One region of the Kurthia sp. Dielmo genome, then DNA from elsewhere that is predicted to be linked to it. Evidence: predicted binding sites of a transcription regulator. Region 1 holds the regulator's gene; the other holds the start of a gene.
What was found. Region 1 encodes Rex, which represses fermentation and respiration genes when NADH is low (regulators of the CRP and FNR family bind a similar motif). Its sites were predicted from a motif close to TTGTGAAATATTTCACAA; they were not measured.
Positions count from the first base shown of each region.

Region 1 (6,493 bases):
TAATCGCGGCAATGACCAGTAATGAGAAATACGCATATTTCCTCACACTCGCCATCCACATCGGTGTTACAAGTCCAATGCGCGCAACAAAGTGCATAATGACGGGTAGCTGGAATACAAAGCCAAACGGAATGGTAATCTTAAATAAAAACTGAAAATATTCATTGATGCCAATCGTTTGCTCCACATTCATATCCTGTGACCATTCCATCATGAATTTCATAATATACGGAAATAAAATCAGATAGGAAAATGCAACGCCAACGATAAACAGTACGATCACATATGGAATATAGCGCAGTGTCGCCTTTTGTTCATGCGCATACAACCCCGGACTTACATATGCCCACAACTGATACATAATAACTGGCATCGTCAACACAAGTGCAATGACAAAATCCGCCTGAAAGAAAATCTTTAGCGGATCCGTGACATTAAAGGCATGTAACTGCAAAGACTTTGCATGCTCACTATACTGTAAGTAATGAATAAGTGGCTTCGCAATAAAAAGGCCTATAATCACATTGATGACAAAGAAAACGGTTACTGTAATTAACCGTTTTCGAAGTTCATTTATATGCTGTTCAAGCGTTAGTTCATTATCTTCCATTGCAATAACTCCCTAACTATTTATGTTCAACTTTATTTTTCTCTTTTGTCTTATCATCATCGTCATCCACTAAACCTTTAGTGGCATTCTTGAATTCACGGAGCGTGGAGCCCATCGCTTTTCCAAGCTCAGGCAGCTTCTTCGGACCAAAAATAAGTAGAGCAACGACAGCGATGATTACAATGCTGCCAAAACTAACTCCTCCCATTACAGGCACCTCCTCATTAAGATGCCTATATTGTAACGCAATCATTCTCAATTAGCTATAGCATTCTCAATAGACTATTGACTCATTTTCCTACATTACGCATAAAGTAGCTCAGCGTCTGTAATTCAATTGATAAATCGATTGTATGTACACGGAATGTATCCGGTACTTGTAGGCGCACAGGCGTGAAATTAAGAACACCCTTCACATCCATCGCAACAAGGCGGTCTGTCATCATTTGAGCAGAGCGTGCTGGTACTGTTAAAATCGGTAGCTCAGCATGAAACTCTTCAAATTTTTCTTCCATAACATCTGGATGAAAAACGGGTACACCATTGACTAATTTCCCATCAAGTGGATAGTTCGTATCGAAGGCAACAACGATTTTCATATTCTGATTTTTTTGGAAGTTATATTTCAGTAGCGCATGCCCCAGATTACCAATCCCGATAACAGCGACATTCATGCGCTCATTATCATCTAATACATCTCTAAAGAAAACGAGTAATTTTTGTACATCATAGCCATAGCCTTTACGACCAAGTGCGCCGAAATGTGAAAAATCTCGTCGAATCGTAGCAGAATCTATTTGCATCGCCTCACTTAACTCTTTTGAAGAAATGCGTTCTATTCCTGCTTCCGAAAAATTTTGAATGAAACGATAATAGAGAGGTAATCTTTTCGTCGTAGCCTGCGGAATTTTATAATTTTCTTTCAAAGCGGTTGTCCCCTCCTGGATTAACTTTAACTTCTTAACATTGCACCACTGCCCACATTTCGATAAACTAAAATGAGAACTGAGGTGTACTTCATGATTGTATTACAAGTCAATCAATTATATAAATCTTATATTGCAGATGAAATTTTAAGTGGCGTGAAGCTCGAAGTACAGCATCGAGACCGCGTCGCACTTGTTGGCCGTAATGGTGCCGGCAAATCCACATTATTAAAAATTATCGCGGGGCAACTTTCGTATGACTCCGGCGATATTATTATGCCAAAAGATATCCATCTTGGCTATCTCGATCAACATGCGGGTCTTGATTCAGACCTAAGTGTATGGGATGAAATGATGACGATATTCGAGCCCCTAAAAGCGCTTGAAACAACGATGCGCTCACTCGAACAGCGTATGGCAGACCCAGACATTTATAACGATGCTGAACAATATGCCAAAATTATGGCTGATTATGATCAGCTTCAACATGACTTCAAAGCACGTGGCGGCTATCAATACGAAGCCGATACACGTGGGGTTCTTCACGGGATGCAGTTCCCTCGAGAAATGTTTGACCAGCCAATTAATTCATTATCCGGCGGTCAGCGTACACGACTTGCCCTAGCGAAGCTACTACTTAGCAAGCCTGAGCTCCTTATTCTCGATGAACCGACCAACCACTTAGACATTGAAACACTAAGCTGGCTAGAGAATTATTTGAAGAACTACGATGGAGCCATCCTTATCGTATCACATGACCGTTACTTCTTGGACCAAGTTGTGTCGATTGTCTATGAAGTTTCTCGTCATCATGTCTCAAAATTCTCTGGGAACTATTCGGACTATCTAGACCAAAAAGCGAAAAACTATGAATTAGACGTTAAACGCTATGAAAAAGAACAATCGGAGAAGGCGAAACTTGAGCAATTTGTTGAAAAAAATATTGCTCGTGCATCCTCTACAAAAATGGCGCAAAGCCGTCGTAAAATGTTAGAGCGACGTGAATGGATGGATTCTCCGCTTGGCGATGAAAAGTCAGCCACGCTGACATTTGAAATCGAGCGTCAAAGTGGCAATGATGTATTATCGGTGGATAACCTCGCAATTGGCTATGATGACAAATTAATTTCAGAGAATATTCAGCTACGTGAATACCGCGAAGACCGTATCGCTCTTGTCGGCCCAAATGGTGTCGGTAAATCTACACTATTGAAAACGATTGTAGGCGACCAACCAAAACTTGCTGGTGAAGTACGCTTTGGTACGAATGTTCAAATTGGCTACTACGACCAAGAGCTTGCAAAATTAACGAGCAATCGTACGGTCATTAAAGAAATTTGGGATGAATGGCCATTAATGAACGAAAAAGATGTACGTTCTGTACTCGGCCGTTTCCTATTTTCAGGCGACGACGTTGAAAAAATTGTGAGTGACTTGTCTGGTGGCGAAAAAGCGCGTCTAGCACTTGCCAAATTGATGCTTGAGAAAAATAACTTCCTCGTACTCGATGAGCCAACCAACCACTTAGATTTAGATAGTAAAGAAGTACTTGAAAATGCGTTGATCGATTACCAAGGCACACTGCTTTTCGTTTCACATGACCGTTACTTTATTAATCGTATCGCCACAAAAGTTGTTGAACTCTCACATGATGGGACATTCGAATATTTAGGTGACTATGATTATTATGTTGAGAAAAAACTGGAGCTCGAAGAAATTGCGCTTGAAAAAGCAGCTGAAGAGCAGGCAAAACACCCTACGCCAGTAAAAGAGAAAAAAGCGACAAACACATCAATTGATAAAGAAGCCAAGAAAAAAGAACGCAGCCTTCGTCGTAAAATCGAGACGTTAGAAGTTGATATGGCAACGTTTGATGCACAAATTGTTGAATATGAGCAGCAGCTTTGTGACCCAGATGTCTATTCAGATCATGAAAAAACGCTGACCATTCAATCGGCATTAGATGATGCCAAAGAACAAAAGGATACGCTTGAAATGGAATGGCTTGAATTAAACGAAGAGCTTGAAGCACTTTAATCCTTTAAAGAGAGGCTTGGACAAAACACGTCATTTTCCTTTTTTAGCGTTCGCAATGAAAAACCGGAACCGCGCTACAGCACGATTCCGGTTTTTCTTATGCTCATATAAACGGTTGTTTTTATACGTATGTCCCAGCCTCTTCTTTTTTATGGCAACCTCCTAATATAAATTTCGCTCTTATAAAAAAGGAGGCGTCCTATGAATAAAAATTGGTTAATGTCGTTGTTAGTCATTGTATTCATTTATCAACTTGGCTTTTTTGCGGTTCATTTACCATCATTTTTACACTATTTGTATTGGGGTTCTGCAAGTATTTTTGGTCTTGTCATAGGGTTCTACAGTTTAAAGAATTTCTATAAAAAGCTACCGGTTGCTTTACTCGGGACACTAACATTTTTAATAGGTGGCTTCACATCTTCCCTTCTTCTCTTAGAATTGGCTACATTAAACATGTAAGATGCAGGATTTTTCTGCATCTTTTTTAGTTATCCACAGGCTAGTTGATTCCTATTTTTCATTATACATATTTATGCAATTTATCCAAATCGCGTCATAACGCGATTTATAGCATTAAAAAACAGCCCAACAAGTAAATTGTCAGACTGTTTCAAAAAGTTATCCACATGTGCATAACTTTATTTTCCTTTTTTAATCATTCCAAGAACGTAATTCCATGCCTGGGCGACCATTTAAATCCCAACCGCTACGTTTGCCGGCTTTAAACATTTCTGTTCCTGCTGCTGCAATCATTGCGGCATTATCTGTACATAATTTAAGTGGTGGTACGAAGAACGGAATGCCCTCTTCATTGAAGATTTTCTCCAGTTCCGTACGTAAGCCTTTATTGGCTGATACGCCACCTGCTGCGATAACTTGCTTCACATTAAATTCACGTGCCGCACGCAATGTTTTCGTTGATAGCACTTCTACAACACTATCTTGGAAACCTTTTGCGATATGGTATGGATTAATATCGCCACCGCGTTGTTTTGCGTTGTGTTGATAGTTAATAACGGCTGATTTTAAGCCACTAAAGCTGAAATCATACGAATTAGGCTCCAACCATACACGTGGAAACTCGATAGCTTCGTCACTTTCATGTGCCATTTGGTCAATACGTGGACCACCTGGGTACGGGATGTCTAGCACGCGCGCTACTTTATCGTATGCTTCACCTGCTGCATCATCACGTGTTTCACCAATTACTTCAAATGAGCCATGCTCTTTCATTAAAACAAGTTCTGTATGCCCACCTGATACGACTAATGCAAGTAATGGAAACTCCATTGGTTGCATTAAGTTATTCGCATAAATATGCCCTGCAATATGATGTGTGCCGACAATCGGTAAATTATGTGCAAAAGCAAAAGCCTTCGCAGCATTAATACCGATTAAGAGCGCACCAACAAGCCCAGGACCTTCTGTAATACAAACTGCATCTAAATCCTTAGGCTCCATATTCGCTTGCTTTAACGCTTCCTCAAGAACGATTGTGACATTCTCTACATGATGACGTGATGCAATTTCTGGCACAACGCCGCCAAAACGTTTATGACTTTCAATTTGTGATGCCACGACGTTTGAAATGATTTCAGTCCCATTTTTCACGATAGACGCGGCCGTTTCATCACAGCTACTTTCAATACCTAATATATAAAGATCTTTTTCCATTATAAATTCACCCACATGACAAGAGCATCCTCTTGATTATCTGTATAGTATCCTTTACGAATACCACCTGCCTGGAATCCTAGTTTGCGATAAAGATTTTGTGCTACGTCATTTGTTACGCGCACCTCAAGGCTCATAACCACGCAGCCCTGCTCTTTTGCGATGCGCATGGCTTCGCGCATCAATTGCTCCCCAATTCCTTTGCCGCGACCTGCTGGCATAACGGCAACATTTGTAATCTGACTTTCATCAAGCACAATCCACATACCGCAAAAACCGATAATTTCATCGTCTTCAAGTGCGACTACATAGGTTGCTTGTGTATTTTTCGTCATTTCCATTTCAAATGACTCTAATGTCCATGGCGCTGGGAATACAGCTTCTTCAATATGGTGAACAGCTGCTGCATCCGCAAGCGTCATTAAACGATAGGTTACCACATTTGTTCACCTACTTATTTTTTTGTTCTTTAATCCAATTCGCCTCAGCTTCTGCTAAACGGCGATATTGTGGCACAAAATTATGCACCGCATCCCCTGTTAATTGAGGCATTTTTTCTGCTAAATAAATTAGTTGTGCAGCATCTGGTAAATCAATTGTATAGGGCGCACGAACTGCACGCTCGCCTAATGTTTCGACAATTACATCCCAGAAAGTATCCACATCATGCCCTACGAATAATACAGGTGCATTCAGTGAATCTAATTTTTCTATTAAGTCTGCGATGCTATAGTGATGGTCCTCAACAACATTTTCAAAGCCATTTACTGCATCAAAAGCACCCGCGTATACATTTTGACGGCGTGCATCAATTAACGTACAAACAATGCCATTATACATTGCCGCATTTGCTGCTAGCATTTTTAAGCTTGAAACGCCTACTAAAGGCTTGTTCAGTGTCCATGCTAATGTTTTCGCAATCGTTACGCCAATACGAATACCTGTGTATGAGCCAGGCCCTTCGCTGACTGCCACCGCATCAATATCCTGTGCTGTTAACTTCACACGTGTTAATAAGCGCTCAATCGCAAGCATCGCACCACCTGAGTGATTTAACTTAATATTTGTTACTTCGTTTGCGAGCACTTGACCGTCTTTCACTAACGCTACGGCAAGCGGTGTATTTGCTGTATCAATACCTAACCAAATCATTTCATTAACTCCTCACACAACTGCTCATAACGTGTTCCAGTTGGGTTTAGTAAAAATCGTCTTGCGTCTGCATCAACACGTTCAATACGAATCG
Region 1 covers NZ_HE578967.1:715-7,207, reverse strand. The annotation lists gene tatC (twin-arginine translocase subunit TatC) at 1-610, opposite strand, end outside; gene KTHG_RS19945 (twin-arginine translocase TatA/TatE family subunit) at 627-818, opposite strand; gene KTHG_RS19940 (redox-sensing transcriptional repressor Rex) at 901-1,536, opposite strand; gene KTHG_RS19935 (ABC-F family ATP-binding cassette domain-containing protein) at 1,630-3,573, shown strand; gene KTHG_RS19930 (hypothetical protein) at 3,775-4,032, shown strand; gene tsaD (tRNA (adenosine(37)-N6)-threonylcarbamoyltransferase complex transferase subunit TsaD) at 4,225-5,247, opposite strand; gene rimI (ribosomal protein S18-alanine N-acetyltransferase) at 5,247-5,687, opposite strand; gene tsaB (tRNA (adenosine(37)-N6)-threonylcarbamoyltransferase complex dimerization subunit type 1 TsaB) at 5,698-6,399, opposite strand; gene tsaE (tRNA (adenosine(37)-N6)-threonylcarbamoyltransferase complex ATPase subunit type 1 TsaE) at 6,396-6,493, opposite strand, start outside.

Region 2 (9,359 bases), on a different contig from region 1:
ACGATATTACACTAGTACCCGTTTATCTGTTAATAGTAGTTTCATTAATATTAGTAAGTTTAGCCATGAAAAAAAGTAAAAGTAATTGATTTAAAAAATTTAAAAAGCATTCCCAAACAACATTTTGATATCCTTACAAATCAATAAATAGACGACTTTAAACACAAAGCCTACTAAAAAACGCCACTTCAATATTAATTTGAAGTGGCGTTTTGATTTGTCTATAAAAGGATGGTTTTGGAGAATTAAATTCACTATGCTAAAAATCATAAAAATTTATCAGTTCAATTTTAAAAAAAGCACCTCATTCACTGGGGTGTTTTTTTATGTACTTCAAGCTTTCCATATTCAGCATCGAACAATGAAGCGAGTTTAAAAGATGTATTGCTGCTTAAAAAAACTTAAAGCCCCGCCCATAAAATTAAATATTTATTTAGCATTTGACGAGCGGATGGAGCGAATGCTTATTCCGTCCTGCTAAAAATTAAATTATAAACTTGTTGAATTGCTTAAAAGGGCATAAAAAAAGACCTCTAAAGTCGAGGTCAAATTATTATTTTTGGTCTGATAATTCTTCGCCAACAAGGATTTCAAAGAGTTCTGCTGAATTCCCCGTATCTAGTTGAACATAGTTACTTTCGGCGTCTATAACAAGTTCTACTTTATCGTTATTCGGAGTTATCCAAAGTTCATATGTCGCCGCTTTTGATTCAACTTTAGGATTTTTGTATGGAAATATGAATCTGTAATCAGGTGGGTGAGTCATATTTACTTTTGCATGTTCCCAATCAATCTCATTTAAAATATCTTTCACTTTTTGAACCTGTTCATTATCAGTAATTTCTTTGAAATCCGCATATTTATTTTCATCACCAATGCGATGTTGAACTTGTATATAGCGTTCTTCATTTTCTCTTACGTTTGAACACCCTACTAAAAATATGGAGACGATACCAAAAAGGGAAATAAGGTATTTAATTTTTTTCATAATATCTCCTCCTATATAAAATGGCTATAATTGGAAACTATTTCATGTTTAGTATAGCATATTCTAAAAACAACAAACTTTACGAAAACAGCCTTTAACAAAAAAAATCCCACCTTTCATGAAAGGTGAGTTTCTTCTTTTGTATCTTTTAGAAAATAAGAAGCAATGAAAGCTGTGATTGGAATGACAAGGGTTACGCCAATACCAGCACAGCAAATCGTAATGAGCTCACTACTAAAAATTTTGGAGTTTACAATCTCACCAAGTGAATAGGATAAATCATTAAACCAAATAAGTAGGGCTAGGTAGCTTCCGAAAAAGGCGAAAAATAAGGTGTTCGCACTTGTACCAATAATATCTCGGCCAATGTGCATGCCAAAATCAAATAATTGTTTTCGCGTAGCTTCAGGGTGTAAAGTGAGCATTTCCCGCATTGGAGAAGCAATCGCAATGGCTGCATCTGTAATGGCGCCGATGGTACTCATAATAATGACCGAAATTACGATTTGCTGAAAATCTAGGCCAATATGGAGTGACATCATACTTAATTCTTCTGTTTCTTCCTCGCCAAACCCTTGAATTAATGAGCTTTTAGTGAAGAGCCAGATGAGTACTACAAGAAAACCAGTAGTAGCGAGCGTAGAGACGAATGCGATTTTTGTCATGGGATTTACTTCATTAATATAAAACAAATTAATGATACTAACGACAATACAGGCAATAAAAGTCAATAAAATCGGGTTGAGTTGTGGAACATTCATAAAGAAGAGCAGCACAATTACGACAATGAAATTTAAAAATAAAGCAATAAATGAACGCAATCCTTTTTTGCCGCCAATTATCAGCATACATATCGCTAAAATAATGGCGAGTACTATAATAATATTCATCGTATCGCCTGCTTTCGTTTAATAAAGAATAAGACAATGACTAGCGAAATCGGGATGGCTAACACAATACCAATGCCGCCAACAAGGGCACGGACAAGCTCTAATGAAAGGTTAATGGATAATGTGTACCCGAATGCCGATTGATTTTTAAAATAAAGTAACAGCATGGGAATGGAGCCACTTACATAGGCAAAGAATAAAATATTGGTCATTGTGCCCATAATATCTTTTCCGATTTCACGACCAGATTGAGCCAGTCTTTTTAAAGAAATAGCGGGATTTTTCTCATACAATCCATAAAGCGAGGAAGACATCGTAATCGCAATATCCATTACAGCTCCGAGCGAACCGATGAAAAGGCCTGCCATAAAGACCGTTTTATAGGGCCGCGTAATAAATTGTAGCTCTTCATAGCGCATACCTTGTTCATTTGTCAGCTTTAAGACAATATAGGCAAGCCCGAGCGACACAAATGTACCAACTAATGTGCTGATAATAGCAGTCATTGTCTTTTCGTTAAAACCATTTACGAGTAGAAGGGATAAAATGGTGAAGAGGAAAATCCCAACGATGCATAGTATAAGTAGATAGGCGTCGTATGTTGTATAAATACTAATAATGGTCCAAATAATTGCCGCGTTAATAAAAAGACTAATGACAGAAAAGAGACCTTGTAAACGCCCTACCGCAATTAAAACCGCGATAAATACCCAGAGTAGTGTGACGATATGAACGTCTCGTTTAACGCCTACAATATCATAGCTATGTACGTCATTTTTTTCGGCTAGCTTATTTTTTTCGATAAATAAATCGTGGCCAATTTCATATTCATTATCAAATCCCTTTGAGTCGGAATATTGATTAGTTAACGTGATAACGTCGCCTTTTTTTTCACCATTTGTAATTTTTGCAGTTAGCTGCTGTGTATAGAGCGTATCTTTATTATTGAATTGATCAGTAACGGCTTCCGTTTTTGTGACAGTGTTTTCTGTTACAGTCGCAATGGTTTGATGATAAAATGAATCATTATAGAGCGTAAATACGATGGAAACAGCCGCACAGAGAATGAGTAAGGCGGCAAGCCACCATTCACGAAAGGATTTCATACGCTAGGCACCTCCTTGATATGTAATACCTTAGCTATCTTACAGGTTTTGAGCATGTTGATAAAGTAGAAAGTGCCTTTGTTTAAGCTAAAAATGATACATACGGAACTAAGGAATGAAATAACTCGATAAAAGGAGCATTCTATGGGGAAAATCTTATTTATTACCTTTTTCATCGCAATCCCGCTTCTATCTATCATTGTCGTCACGAGCATAAACGTTGCGCTGCGAGACGCTGCATTTTGGCCAGCCTTAGAAGCATCTTTTCCTATCATTGTTTTTTACTATTTAGCACTGAGTATTGTGTGGATTAGTAATGTAGAAAAAATACGTCAGGTTAAATAAAAAGTAGAAACATGTCTATACATGTTTCTACATATTTTCATCATCTGGACGGTTTTTATTACTTTCCATTTTTGTTAGACTATTACTGGTAGGCTAATAAATCATACATAGGAGTGACTTAATGAAACATATCGCAGCAGCCATCTACTTATCATTTGCGTTCTTATTTATTTTCCTGCAATCATTCGATGGTTATTATACGACAAGTGGTACCTATGTAATTATTGCGTTATTCTTTGTCTTAGCAATCATTTATTTTATCCGTATCGCCAGAGATTTTTTCAAGGATTTAAAATAATAAAATGAACGAATGCCTATTCTTTGGAATGGGCGTTTTTCTTCTTTGTATTTTCATTCGGCCTTTAAAATCTTCAACATGATAGAACGATTATATTATAATAGTAATAGAATATTTTATGTAAAGGAAGGTAAGCGATGACTCAATTTATATTCTTGAATAGAAAAACCCCGAGCTTGTAGGGCGTGCTATGTAATCCCTTGACATGCTTTGCGAGCTCGGTTTTCTTTCAAGGGAGCGGTTTTAAATGAACAAACGTACGAGAGCCTATACGCGTCATCAGCGAGCAAGAACCATCGAGAGGAAATGGTTTATTCTAAAACATATATGGCAGCGAGAGCCAGAATATATGCCTGTGAAAGGCACGCTAAGCAAGAATAAAAATCCATTGCTCTTGCCGCATGTGCCGATACGAGCAGTATCATGGTATTCCAAAGGCGAAGTATAAAGCGAGATGGGCAGAAATGAAGAAGGAAATGGATTATTGATTTTTGTAGGAGCGTTTTAAGATAACTATAAAACACAAAAAAAGTAGCAATTTGCTACTTTTTTATTTTACATAATTAAATTGGTGAATAACCTAATCCTTCAAGTGTTGATTTTACGGTTTGTAGAGAATAAGAAGAATCATAGTCTTTCGAAATTTCTTCAAGCTGTGTAATATTTACATTTTCATTTTCATCTAATACAATATTACTCAAACCACGAATATATAAATTTTCTGCTACTAATTTTTTATCTTCATCATATTCTTTAACTTGGTAAATACCGACGAACGAACCCCTTTCGGCAGAATTAATGCTTGAATAGTCGTTATTATTAGCAGGTTTGAACTGACGATAGTACATTTGTTTTTCCTCTACGTCATAACTCTTAACAACTTCATTTTCATCAAAAATATTGAATTCATCTTCAAATTCTCTATTGTTATTTTCTTTAATTACACGCTTAATTTCTTTTAAATTTTTAATTTCTTCTACTTTTTCAGGAACTACTTTTAGTCCTTCTACTTTCTTTTCGACAATCCCTTTACCTTCTAAAATATAGCCAGCATCTGCAAGGTCATCAATGTTTGTTACTTTATATTGAACGGTATCACCATTTTTGAAAGTTTTAGCCTCGTCCCCTTTTGAATCTACTTCTTCAAAGTGTACTTGTGGGAGATCTTCATCATTAGGATTATATGTAAGATGTCCAGTTGCTTGTCCGCTATAACCTTCCGCCACAAACGATGTATTTTTTTCGAGTTCTGCATCTGTTAATTTTTTCGGTTCTTCTAAACCAGTAACCTCAAATTCCTTTTCTCCACCTTTGATTTTATCTGTTTTATCTTCATCTACCACTACATTTACCTTGACTTTGTCACCATTTGAAAGATTTTCTGTTTTATCAAGTTTTATATCAATTGCTTGTTCAGCTGCAGAAATTTCTTCTAATGTTTCGTAGCTATCATTTCCGGTGAAACCAAATACTTCTTTTAAATATTTCGTTTCATTTACAGTGTATTGAGCAGTTCCTTTCGTATCAATCCCATCAAAATCTACGCTAATATATTCTGTTACATCTTTAGCGCCACATCCACCTAAAATAAAAGCGCTACTTAATGCTGCGACTAAAAATTTACTTTTTTTCAACGCTATCCCTCACATTCGTTTTTAACTAAATATTCCTTAATTAGAAAATATAGTTATTTATTTTATGTAAATTTTAACATATTTTTTTGATTTTTTTGTAATAAATTTAAAAAAATTGATAGAATTGAGCGTTTAATATCATTTTTAGAATAAAAATTGCTGGAAATGAAATAGGAGATAGTTAGAAGAGAATAAAGTTAAGATGTCGTGTTCGATAGAAATCGTCTATAGATGAAAGGCTATTTAGGCGGAAAGTAGTACAATAAAATGAAAAAGGAGCTGCGTACACGCGAAGAAATTATTGAGGATTTATGGCATGACAGCTTATATATCGATGAAAATACATTGTATGTGAATATAAATCGACTACGAGAAAAATTGAAGCAAATTGGCGCAGCAGATTTTATTAAAACGGTGCGAGGAGTGGGCTATCGTTTATGATAAAGGAATTTTTAGTAGATAAAATTATTCTACTTGGATTTTCAGGGATTTTCTTTCTTTTTGTCATCATAGATATTAAATTCTGGTATGAGGATATGGAGGGTTTATCAATTTTGGCGAAAGATTTTAATGGATAAAGGCTACATCAAAAAAGCAATGCACCTTCGTACATTGCTTAAAGACCATTTGAAAACAGTCGAATGATAATCCTTGGAATAAACAAAAGTATACGCAAAATGCCATCAACTATTACTTCGATTAAAAAATCCCAAATGACCTCTACAATATTTTTTTTCATTTTAGAAAGTTGCTGTTTTTTCTTTTTCATAATCTTATTATATCGGTTTTTTTAGTTGGAGTCAGGTGTCTATAGATGACAAGCTAATAAGTTGTTATCTGTGCTGAAAGTAATTATTAGATAAGGACCATACCGCCACCATTCATACTATTTTGAGTTTTTTAGGATAAGAAATATGCCCAAGATGTTATTGACTATTACTCCTAAAACTTTATAATGGTCAAATATCGAGTAAAAGAAATGGAGGACGCACATGGAAAATAAAAAGGTCACTTGGTTAGAGCTGTTTTCCGATTTATTATTCGTTGCAGCAATAGCGACTGTTACAAGTGTACTGATTCACGTAGAACATGGAGAAATTCCACTTGAATCAATCGCAAAATTTGTCTTAATTTTTATTCCGATTTGGTGGAGCTGGGTTGGACAAACCCTATTTACGAACCGATTTGGAAAGGATTTAATTCATCATCGATTCTTTCTGATCTTACAAATGCTTTTTGCATTAGTCATGATTGCAAGTCTGTCTACTGACTTTGATTCTTATTTTGTACCATTTTTAGTTGGTTATTTAGGATTAAGAGCTTTAACGGCTATTCAATATTTATTAGCTGCGCGTGTTGAAGAAGGCGCACGTAAAAAAGTAGCTCAGTTTTTAGGGAAATATTTTTGGTTAGGCATTCTCATTTCACTTATGTCAATTTTCTTTGATAGCTGGTGGCGTTATTTCTTCTTATATCTAGGGATTATTGTGGATATTATTGTCCCAATGTTTGGAAGGAAATATTTGATGAAGAGTCCTGTAAATAGTGAGCATTTAATTGAGCGATTTAGTCAATTTACAACAATTTTATTTGGTGAGATGCTCGTTAGTACGATTGTGATTGTGCAACCAGCACCGGGCGAATGGAATAATATATTATATGGCACATTATTTTTTATTTTGATCATTTCGATGGGTTGGCAATACTTTGATAACTTAGACTTTAAAGTCGATAAAAATATAAAATCCACAGGACAACGGATTATTTATGGACATCTCTTTATTTTGATGGCCATTAGCATGATTACGATTTCAATTCGTTTGTTATTCCAAGAGCAAATGCATCCATCTTTTATTCTAATGTTTATCTTCATCGCAATGTCGATGTATTTAATCTCTACATTATTCGTCTTTAATTCGTATCGTTATTCTCATGCAAAATTGAAGAAACACCAAATTATCGTATTAACGCTATTTTTATTTGTTTTATTGCGATGATTTTTGTGAAAGTATCCATCCTTTCAAACTTTTTCATTTTAATAATGATGGTTATTTTCTTTGTTATTTATGCAATTATTTCTTTAAAGTAATGAATAGTAAGGCATTGTATCGAATATTTGGTGCAATGCTTTTTTATTTCAGAACTAATTTGAACTATTAAAGTGATATCTTTTAATGTAGGGGAGTGGGTAAAATGATGAAGAAAAAACGAATTCAACATATAAACTACAAAAGATTTAAGCTTGAAACGGATTATATAGCAGCGCAGGAATGTGAAGTATGTCATGAATATTTTGTTGTTGAGGACAAGGATATCAGGGAATACTGTCCGAGTTGCGGGGGTGCTTTAGAAAATTTCACTGAACATGAGGGAGCGGAATGTATGCAGTGCAATCAGTTGTTTGAAGCGTATGAACCGATATATGTACATAAGGAAAATCGTCGTCTATGCATAGGGTGTTATGAATTATTAGAAAAGAGGTATTTGTCTTTTAAAAGGGGGAAGTTAGATGAACAAAGTTGAAGCTTACTGGCAGAGCTATGCGACAAAAAATGGATTGAATCTTAGCACACCCGATGCGTGGATGTTTGGGGATGGCTCGAAAGAAATGGGTGATACATTAGGTGCGCTTGTTGTAGATGGCATCAAAACAGGGACCTGCGCGGCGCATTGTATTTATGAGTTAGAAGGCGAAAAGCTTCAGCAAGTCGGTCAGTTTGATATTGTCTTAGATGGCGATGAAAATCCGCTTGCCATTATTCAATATACCAACATCGAGCTTGTCAAAATGAAGAATGTAACACCTGCCTTTGCAAAATCGGAGGGTGAAGGGGATTTAAGCTATGATTACTGGTATGACGCCCATGTGCAGTTCTTTACATGGGAGCTAGGCTTATATGATCTCACCTTTACACCAGATATTGTGCTCGTTTGCCAAACGTTTGAAGTGGTTGATATTTATTAAAAGCACCTAAAATGATGGCATAGGTTTTTTGACCTGTTTTATTTTTCAGTATAATATTTTTCATGGATGTATGTTATGCTTTAATTGGTTATTACCATAATAAGGTATAATTTACAAAGGGGTGACAACGATGAAATTATTTTTATGTATACTGGGTGCGGCCGTATTAAGTAGTTTACTTTTCTTTGGTATTTTTGGTATTTATATTGTCAGTGCGATCGTAATTGGTGTGTTATTTAGAGCATTGATGCTACTTCAAGAGATTCATAAACAAACGGTACCAGCGAAGGATAAGGTAAATGATGCCTATACAAGCTATATGAACGAGCGAGAAAATTAAAGGTACATACAAAAAAGCGTGATTCTTATGATGAAATCACGCTTTTTTTGTTAGCGCAATAAATATCAAAAATGATGCAAGTTTTTCACATATACTTATTTTGAGGTGAAGCAAGATGTACAGTCAAGCAGTCGAGCAAATCATTGATACATTAGAGGAACAGTTATTAACTGATTGGCAGTTGGAGCAATATGCGGAGCGAATAGGCTATTCAAAATATTATTTAACAAGAACCTTTAAAAAAGAAACGGGTCTTACGATAGGAGCGTATATTCGAAGAAGACGTCTTGCTGTAGCGGCATTTTTATTACTGCATACAGAAGAAATTATTTTAGATATAGCACTTGAATGCCAATTTCAGTCCCAAGAATCGTTTGCCCGTGCATTTAAAGAATTGTACAGGATGCCGCCAGGAAAATATCGCCAAATGATGCGTGATTTATACATGAAGGAGGAAAAAGAGATGGTACAAAATGAAGTGAAGGGTTGGTTGCTGACAGGAACCAATCCAGCTCTCTATACAATGAAGGCAGATTATGAAGTGTTTCATACAGGCTCAAAATCAGGTTATTTAGGTGCTATTCAGCCTGCTGAAGAGGGGCAGTTCGGTACGATGATGCAAGTTTTTTCAGCTAAAAATTGGCTTGGTAAACGTATGAAAATGTCCTGCTTCATTAAAACAAAGGATGCTATGAAATGTGGAGCTTGGTGTCGAATTGATACAAGAAATGGTGATTTACTTCAGTTTGATAATATGGATAACCGCGCAATCCACGGCACAACAGATTGGAAT
Region 2 covers NZ_HE578960.1:213,976-223,334, forward strand. The annotation lists gene KTHG_RS14545 (YhfM domain-containing protein) at 554-988, opposite strand; gene KTHG_RS14550 (YibE/F family protein) at 1,105-1,878, opposite strand; gene KTHG_RS14555 (YibE/F family protein) at 1,875-2,984, opposite strand; gene KTHG_RS21380 (hypothetical protein) at 3,451-3,627, shown strand; gene KTHG_RS14560 (hypothetical protein) at 3,875-4,075, shown strand; gene KTHG_RS14565 (LptM family lipoprotein) at 4,191-5,261, opposite strand; gene KTHG_RS14570 (winged helix-turn-helix domain-containing protein) at 5,529-5,702, shown strand; partial or broken gene KTHG_RS14575 (low temperature requirement protein A) at 6,254-7,350, shown strand; gene KTHG_RS14580 (hypothetical protein) at 7,455-7,784, shown strand; gene KTHG_RS14585 (ASCH domain-containing protein) at 7,771-8,226, shown strand; gene KTHG_RS14590 (ATP-dependent Lon protease) at 8,357-8,566, shown strand; partial or broken gene KTHG_RS14595 (helix-turn-helix transcriptional regulator) at 8,682-9,359, shown strand, end outside.
Region 2: the regulator Rex is predicted to act here: its motif matches at 5,324-5,341, upstream of KTHG_RS14565 (LptM family lipoprotein).